2 linked regions of the Thiosulfativibrio zosterae genome follow. The protein of the gene in region 1 interacts with the protein of each later gene in a pairwise test. Links are inferred from orthologs where the notes say so. Each region holds a gene or a part of one and is shown in the gene's direction. Other genes may lie near its edges.

Region 1 (5,052 bases):
ATTCGCAAGTTTTTCAACAAAAAGCAGGTGAATTTTAGCCATTTTTTACCGTGCCTTGACTCGTGCAAAGGTCTCTATCTATATAAATTAATCTTATGCCTATCAAAAAAGGGTTGTTTTGACAAAAACACTGCCCACCCTAAAATAGTCCTTAAATAATAGAATTTAAGGGTCATTTTATGAGTATTGAAATTTGGGCCGGATGGTTCGCGGGCCTTTGTATTGGTCTGTTTGTCATTCTACACTTTTGGGTCATGGGCAAACCTGCGGGCTGTTCAACGGGTTACGGTAATTTTTGCGGCTTAATCACCAAAAAAGTTTCTTACTTCCACACGGGTGAATATCGCGACATCAACAACCCTAAGCTGTGGTTTTTGATTGGCATTCCGTTGGGCGGCCTGATCAGCGCCTTAATGTCGCCAGAACCTTGGCATCTATCTTTTGATTTTGGTATGTACAATCAAATTCTGCCCCAAACAGATGCCGGTAAAGCGATTTGGCTGATGTTTGGCGGAGCCATGTTAGGGTTTGGCGCACGCTTAGCCGGCGCTTGTACAACGGGTCATGCTTTAGTGGGGGGCGCTATGATGAATCCGCCTAGCCTGCTGGCAGGTGCGGTGTTTTTTATGAGTGCTTTTGTGACCACTCGTTTATTATTTGATGCCTTTTAAGCATTAGGATTGATTATGTTTGAATTTCCATTTTTAAAAAACTTTAAGCTGATTCTGATTTCATTCAACTTTGCTTACCGTACCCATGTATTGGCACTTTTGATGGGCGCTTTGTTTGGTTTTTTAATGAGTCGTGCAGGTGCAACCACCTATGACTTTCACGCCCAGATGTTTTTATTTATCGATTTTCAATTAATGGAAGTGATTGGAACAGCAGTGATCGTGGCAATGATTGGCGTTTTGTTATTAAAAAGATTTCATGTCAACGCACTTTCAACAGGTTGCGAGGTCGATTTTGTTAAAAAACCCTATCAAGCCGGTTTAGTGACTGGGGCATTTATTTTTGGAATCGGCTGGGCCATGACCGCTTCTTGCCCGGGAACCATTCCGGCGATGCTGGGGGAAGGTAAAATGGGCGCTGTTTTCGCACTCATAGGCATAGTGGGAGGCACCATGGCTTATGGCGTATTACAAAGTTTTGTCACGCACACCAAGCAAAGCGCCCCACCTTCTAAAGATAACAACTGTTAGCACCCATCCTTGGCGCTCTGATTAAATTTAGTAATCTTGCCAAGGTTCGTCCACCGCTTCTGGCTGAATTTTCACGCCACAAGCGGTTTCTTCATATTCTTCCTCATCGACTTCGTCCTCGTCAGACTCCTCATCCCAATCGTCCATTTCCATGGGATCTTCTTCTCCGTAAGACCAGTCATCGTTATTAAAATTATTTGAATATCGACTCATTCAACAATCCTTTTTTGTACATTTTGTTAAGAATTTTTATTGGGTAGCAAACTTATTGAAAATTCACAACTTTTTTCCATTGCCATCACCAAATACATTATAATGCGCCCTTTTTAAATCATTAGAGATTCTTGGATGAAAACCGATCATATCCGCAATATTGCAATCATTGCCCACGTTGACCATGGTAAAACTACACTGGTTGACCAACTTTTAAAACAATCAGGGACTTTCGACAATGTTCGTAAAGAAACCACTGAGCGTATGATGGACTCTAATGATCTTGAAAAAGAACGCGGAATCACCATCCTTGCTAAAAACACTGCGGTTGACTGGAACGGTTACCGTATCAACATCGTTGATACACCCGGCCACGCCGACTTTGGTGGTGAAGTAGAGCGTATTTTATCAATGGTTGACTCAGTTTTGCTACTGGTAGATTCCGTTGATGGCCCTATGCCACAAACGCGTTTCGTAACTGAAAAAGCCCTTAAGCGCGGCTTAAAGCCAATCGTTGTTATCAACAAAGTTGACCGCCCTTCTGCGCGTCCTGACTGGGTTCTAGACCAAACTTTTGATTTGTTTGACCGTTTAGGTGCAACCGATGAACAAATGGACTTCCAAGTTATTTACGCGTCTGGCTTAAGTGGCTATGCTGGTTTAGACAGCAGTGTTCGTGAAGGAACGATGGATCCCATCTTCCAAATGGTTGTAGACAAAGTGCCTTCTCCTGATGTTGATTTGGCCGGTCCTTTCCAATTACAGTGTATCGCTTTAGATTATGACAACTACAAAGGTGTTATCGGAACAGGTCGTATCACGCGTGGTGCTGCTCAAGCAGGTATGACGGTTAGCGTCGTGGGTGCAGACGGTAAAGTTCGTCGCGGTAAGATTGCTGAAATTTTTGGTTACCTAGGTCTAGAAAAATACAATGTGGATGAGGCGCATGCCGGTGACATCGTGGCTTTCTCTGGTTTAGATCCATTAAACATTTCTGACACCTTGTGTGACCCTAACCACCCAGAAGCGCTTCCACCTTTAGTGGTTGACCGCCCAACGGTGAGCATGACTTTCCAAGTTAACGACTCTCCATTTGTGGGTAAAGAAGGTAAGTTATTAACTTCTCGTCAAATCCGTGAGCGTTTAGATAAAGAATTACTCACCAATGTCGCGCTTAAAGTTGAAGAAACTGAAGATGCCAACAAATTCCGTGTTTCTGGTCGTGGTGAACTTCACTTGTCAGTATTGATTGAAAACATGCGTCGTGAAGGTTATGAAATGGGGATTTCTCGCCCTGAAGTTATCTTCCGTGAAGTGGATGGTGAAATTCACGAGCCTTACGAAAACCTGACCGTTGATGTTCCTGAAGAGTCTCAAGGGACGATCATGGAAAAACTAGGGATGCGTAAAGCCGAAATGCGTGACATGGTTATGGATGGTCACGGCCGTGTGCGTATCGACTTTATCATTCCATCGCGCGGCTTGATTGGCTTCCGTACTGAGTTCATGACCGCCACCCAAGGTGAAGGTTTAATCTTCTCTAGCTTCTCGCACTATGGTCCTAAATTTACAGGGACATTGGGCGAAAGACAAAACGGTGTATTGATTTCTAACGGTACAGGTAAAGCCCTAGCCTTCGCACTTTTCAACCTACAAGATCGTGGACGCATGTACATTGGTCACGGTGAAGAGATTTATGAAGGGATGATTATCGGCTTGCATTCTCGTTCAAACGACTTAACAGTTAACGGTTTGAAAGGTAAGCAACTGACTAACATGCGTGCTTCTGGTACAGACGAAGCCTTAACTTTAGTACCACCGATTCGTTTCACGCTAGAACAAGCCTTAGAGTTCATTGATGATGACGAGTTAGTTGAAGTCACACCAAAAAGCGTTCGTATCCGTAAAAAGTTGCTCACAGAACAAGATCGTAAAAGTGCTGGCCGTAAAAAGCAAGACTAAGCTCAAAAGCGCCTAAAAATGACCAGGCCTGGTTATTTTTAAGCCACAAAACCCTTAAAAGCGTGCCTTGTGCACGCTTTTTTATTTTCTGGCAGCTAAAATTCGCTAAAATTGATTTAACGAATTTTAAGGCCAAGCCTCATATGAAAACCATCGACACCCTTTTATTCCCGCACCTAGAGCCCTACAGCCAACATAGCTTACAGGTCGACTCTATTCATCATTTACATTTGGAAGAATGTGGCAACCCGCAAGGCATTCCTGTTTTATTTGTGCATGGTGGACCTGGCGGAGGTTATGGACCGATTCATCGTCGTTATTTTGACCCCAGCGTTTATCGCATCGTGCTATTTGATCAACGCGGTTGTGGGCGTTCGCGTCCCCATGCCTGCTTAACCAATAACACCACACCGCATTTAATTGAAGACATTGAAAAGATTCGCCGCCATTTGAATATTGAAAAATGGGTTTTATTTGGCGGCTCCTGGGGTTCAACCCTGTCTTTGCTGTATGCGCAAACTTATCCCGAGAGAGTTTTGGGTTTAATTTTGCGAGGCATATTCTTATGTCGTGATGAAGATGTTAACTGGTTTTACCAACAGGGTGCTGACCGATTTTTTCCAGATTATTGGCAAGATTTTATTGCGCCCATCCCCGAAGCAGAACGCACTCACATGATTAAATCCTATTATCAACGCTTAACGGGTGACAACGAAATTGCGCGCATGCAAGCCGCCGAAGCCTGGTCGATTTGGGAAGGCCGAACATCCACCCTTGAACTCGACAAAGACTTGGTGAATCATTTTGGCGACCCCATTCATGCTTTAGCAATGGCACGCATTGAATGCCACTACTTTGTGAATCATGCATTTATAGAACCCAATCAAATTTTAAAAAACGCTCAAGTCCTTAAAAAAATACCCACAACCATTGTGCAAGGTCGTTATGACATGGTGTGCCCTATTAATCAAGCGTTTGCCCTAAGCCAAGCTTTACCTAATGCCAACTTAGTCATTTGCGACCTATCCGGTCACTCAGCGATGGAAAGAGCAACCACTCAAGCCTTGGTTAAGGCAACCCAAGAATTTGCCGAATTATTCGACAACGCTTAACCACCACTTAACAAACCTTAAAAGTTGTCATTAATAATTACCCGACATCCGCTAAAAAAGAATCTATCCGCTTAGCGCATTGAAAAGATTGGTTTTTTGCACAAAAGGCTTTAAACTAACGTTCTAAATTTTTATTAGTAGGATTTTTTTGTGTCCAGTCTTCAAAGCCATTCAGCGGTTAAAATCCTTGTCATAGACGATGACATGGTGACACGCTTAACACTTACCAAAATCCTGCAAAAAACTGGCTATCAAGTCATTCAGGCTGAAAACGGCCAACTTGGTTTCAGTCGATTTTGCGAAGAGAAACCTGCCCTTATCCTAATGGATGTGATGATGCCCGTCATGGACGGCTATGCCGCCACACAAGCCATTCGCAACTACGAAACTGGCCAAGCGACCCCCATTATTATGCTAACCGCCTTAGAAGACATGGAATCCATTGATCATGCCTTTAACGCCGGCGCGACTGACTTTATAACCAAACCTATCAACTGGGGACTCTTGGGTCAAAGACTTAAATACGCCCTTAAAGCCTCCAAAACAGAAGAAGAACTTCGTTC
Region 2 (2,959 bases), 1.6 Mb from region 1 along the record:
ATACGCCATTCAGTGACAGCGCGATTGAAATATTGCCAAAAAGTTTTTGAGAATTCAGGCTGGCGACGATCAAGTTCCAAAACGGCACGATTTAAATGCACATCATGAAACGCCTTTTGTACGGTCGCTGCAGAAATGCCATTTTGAATGGCTTGTTTTTTAAATCCGCTGACCCATTTTTGGAAATCCGCTTCGGATTGCTCGGGGGGCGTATAGGCAAAAGTTGGACTTGCAAACAAGCTGCAAAGTGATAAAACGACGATGTTTAGAGTTGGCATTTTCATAGAATAAGCATTTTACTAAAGTCGCTTGTGCTTATGCAGTAAAATAATGCTTTTTAAAATGAGTAAATGCCATGTGTCGTTTTTTTGCGACTTGTCCGAAAGGGATGAGTGAACTCTTGAAAGAGGAGTTGGAGTCGTTTGGGGCTGAGTCGGTTAAAGTTCAGCCTTCAGGTGCTACCTTTGAAGGCGACATGGAAGTGGGTTATCGTGCGGTTTTATGGTCACGCTTAGCCAACCGCATTTACTACACTTTGCTAGAAACCGAGCTTGATAACCAAGAGGCTTTAACGCCTGCGGTGAGCGCGATTGAATGGTCGGAGCATTTGGATGCCGAGGGCACTTTTTTGGTGTCTTTTTCTGGACAAGGTTTGAATATTACCCATACCCATTTCGGGGCGTTAAAAATCAAAGATGGTATTGTGGATTATTTTCGAGGCATTGGCGATGTGCGCCCGTCGGTCGATACGGATTATCCTGATGTGCGCATTCATGGTCATGTGAATCGCAATCGCATTACCTTGGGTTTAGATTTGTCGGGTCACAGTTTGCATCAACGCGGCTATCGCGAAGGCACGCAGGTCACCGCACCGCTCAAAGAAAACACCGCGGCGGCGATTTTAATGCGTGCCGGTTGGCCAGAAATTGCCAAACAAGGTGGTTGCTTTTACGACCCCATGTGTGGCTCGGCAACCTTTTTGGTTGAAGCGGCCATGATGGCTTCGGATTGTGCGCCAGGCATGATGAAAGCTGATGAAAAAGGGTTGGTGACTTGGAAGCAATATGATGCGGTTTTGTGGCAGAAGTTGTTAGACGAGGCAGCGGTGCGTGAATCGATTGGTTTAAAAACCTTGCCGCATATTTATGGTTCGGACATTTCCCACAAATCTTTGGAGATAGCGCGTATTTCCATTCAACAAGCGGGCTATGATGACATTATCGAAATTAAACAAATGTCGGTAGTGCAAGGACGCAAATGGGGCGAGTGGACGCCAGGGCTTATCGTCACCAATCCGCCTTATGGCGAACGCTTGGGCGAGTTGGAAGAAGTTAAGCAAACCTATTTACAGTTAGGTGACTTTATCAAAGCCGAGTTTGCGGGCTGGCAAGCGGCGGTTTTAACTTGTAACTCCGAATTGGGAATGTATCTTGGCATTAAGGCCAAGCGTTCGCATGATTTCTTTAACGGGGCGATGGAGTGTAAGTTGTTCCGCTTTGATGTTGAAGAAAGTTGGTTCAGACAACCTGCCATTGCGTTGAATCAAGATCTGCCTGAAAAGCTTCAGCAGCTTCAGCCAGAATTGGCGACCACCGAAGGCGCGGTGATGGTGGCCAATCGTATTAAAAAGAATTTAAAAGGTTTAAAAACCTGGGTTAAGCAAAACGAAATTGGCGCTTACCGTGTGTATGATGCCGATTTACCGGAATATGCCTTAGCGATTGATTATTATCCAACGCTGGAAGGTGGCGATTGGTTGATGGTGGCGGAGTATGCACCGCCTAAGACGGTTAACCCGACTAAAGCGCGTCGTCGTTTGTATGAGGCTTTGGCGGTTTTGCCCAGCGTGTTTGATATTCCCTCAGACCGAATTGTTTTTAAAGTGCGCAGTCAGCAAAAAGGCTCAGAGCAATATGAAAAGCTGGAGAATCAAAAGCAATATTTCACCATTCAAGAAGGTTTGGCCAAAATTCGCGTGAATTTTACCGATTATCTGGACACTGGTATTTTCTTAGACCATCGTGAAGTGCGTGCCTATAGTGCTAAGTTAGCGCAAGGCAAAAGTTTCTTAAACCTGTTTTGTTATACTGCAACAGCCACGATTCAAGCAGCTATGGCAGGTGCAAAATCCAGTTTAAGTTTGGATATGTCAAAAACCTATTTATATTGGGCACAGCATAATTTTTGGACCAATAACATGGATGACAAAAAGCATCGTTTGCAGCAGCAGAATGTTATTGAGTGGTTGGCTAAAGAATCAGAAAACCCGACTGAAAAATTTGATGTCATCTTTTTAGACCCACCGTCCTTTTCGTCATCAAAGCGCATGGACGGCACCTTGGATATTCAGCGCGACCATGTTTGGATCGTTCAGCAGGCTTTGTCTTTACTAACGCCGGATGGCAAGTTGATGTTTTCTAATAATTTACGCAAGTTTAAATTAGATGAAGCCGCTTTTGAAGCTGACTGGCAGATTGAAAATATCACGCAAAAAACCATGCCTAAAGACTTCGCTCGAAACGCTAAAATCCACCAGGCCTGGGTGTTTTCGAGGAAAGTTTGATGTTAAATGTTTTCCGTATTTCAGAAATGGTGGGTATTGCACCGATTGAGCTCTTGGAAATAGAGCGTTACGGTGCTGATTTGGTCGCCAGTAAACCTTCATTTATGGACGCTTTAAAAGAGTGGCAAAAAGAGTTTCAAGTGACCGCCAATCATGAGGAAGTCGTTGTTGCGGGTTATTACGAAGCGCTGATAGGCGGTGAATATGGGGATGCGTTTTATATCGTCCAATATCAGCAAGCCTTGAACTGGATTCATTTTGATTTGTCACAAAGCAGAGTAATGTTAATTTTAAGTCAATTTCGTCGTTTGTTTATTCAGTTTGCGGAGCAGCTGGGTTCTCATAATTTGGCGAAAGGGCTGTGTCATGCCCTAGATATTGGACAATCGATTGTGT

What was found. The genes of interacting proteins can lie anywhere in the genome.
Region 2: the proteins of typA (region 1) and rlmKL interact in binary tests that used the Escherichia coli proteins (3 or more experiments, as listed by UniProt). The link is inferred for Thiosulfativibrio zosterae from one-to-one orthologs.

Annotation. Positions count from the first base shown.
Region 1 is NZ_AP021888.1:2,284,338-2,289,389, forward strand. The notes cover bases 1,008-3,963. They hold typA (translational GTPase TypA), read left to right. Parts: upstream 1,008-1,550; coding sequence 1,551-3,377; downstream 3,378-3,963. Other genes in these bases: THMIRH_RS10550 (YeeE/YedE thiosulfate transporter family protein), read left to right, coding at 1,008-1,202; THMIRH_RS10555 (hypothetical protein), read right to left, coding at 1,230-1,415; pip (prolyl aminopeptidase), read left to right, coding at 3,521-3,963. Also shown: THMIRH_RS10545 (YeeE/YedE family protein), read left to right, coding at 180-671; more of THMIRH_RS10550, read left to right, coding at 687-1,007; more of pip, read left to right, coding at 3,964-4,489; THMIRH_RS10570 (EAL domain-containing protein), read left to right, coding at 4,640-5,052. UniProt on the Escherichia coli protein: A 50S ribosomal subunit assembly protein with GTPase and nucleotide-independent chaperone activity, required for 50S subunit assembly at low temperatures, may also play a role in translation.
Region 2 is NZ_AP021888.1:693,684-696,642, forward strand. It holds rlmKL (bifunctional 23S rRNA (guanine(2069)-N(7))-methyltransferase RlmK/23S rRNA (guanine(2445)-N(2))-methyltransferase RlmL), read left to right. Parts: upstream 1-355; coding sequence 356-2,563; downstream 2,564-2,959. Other genes in the region: THMIRH_RS02950 (lytic murein transglycosylase), read right to left, coding at 1-284; THMIRH_RS02960 (GGDEF domain-containing protein), read left to right, coding at 2,563-2,959. UniProt on the Escherichia coli protein: Specifically methylates the guanine in position 2445 (m2G2445) and the guanine in position 2069 (m7G2069) of 23S rRNA. Methylation occurs before assembly of 23S rRNA into 50S subunits.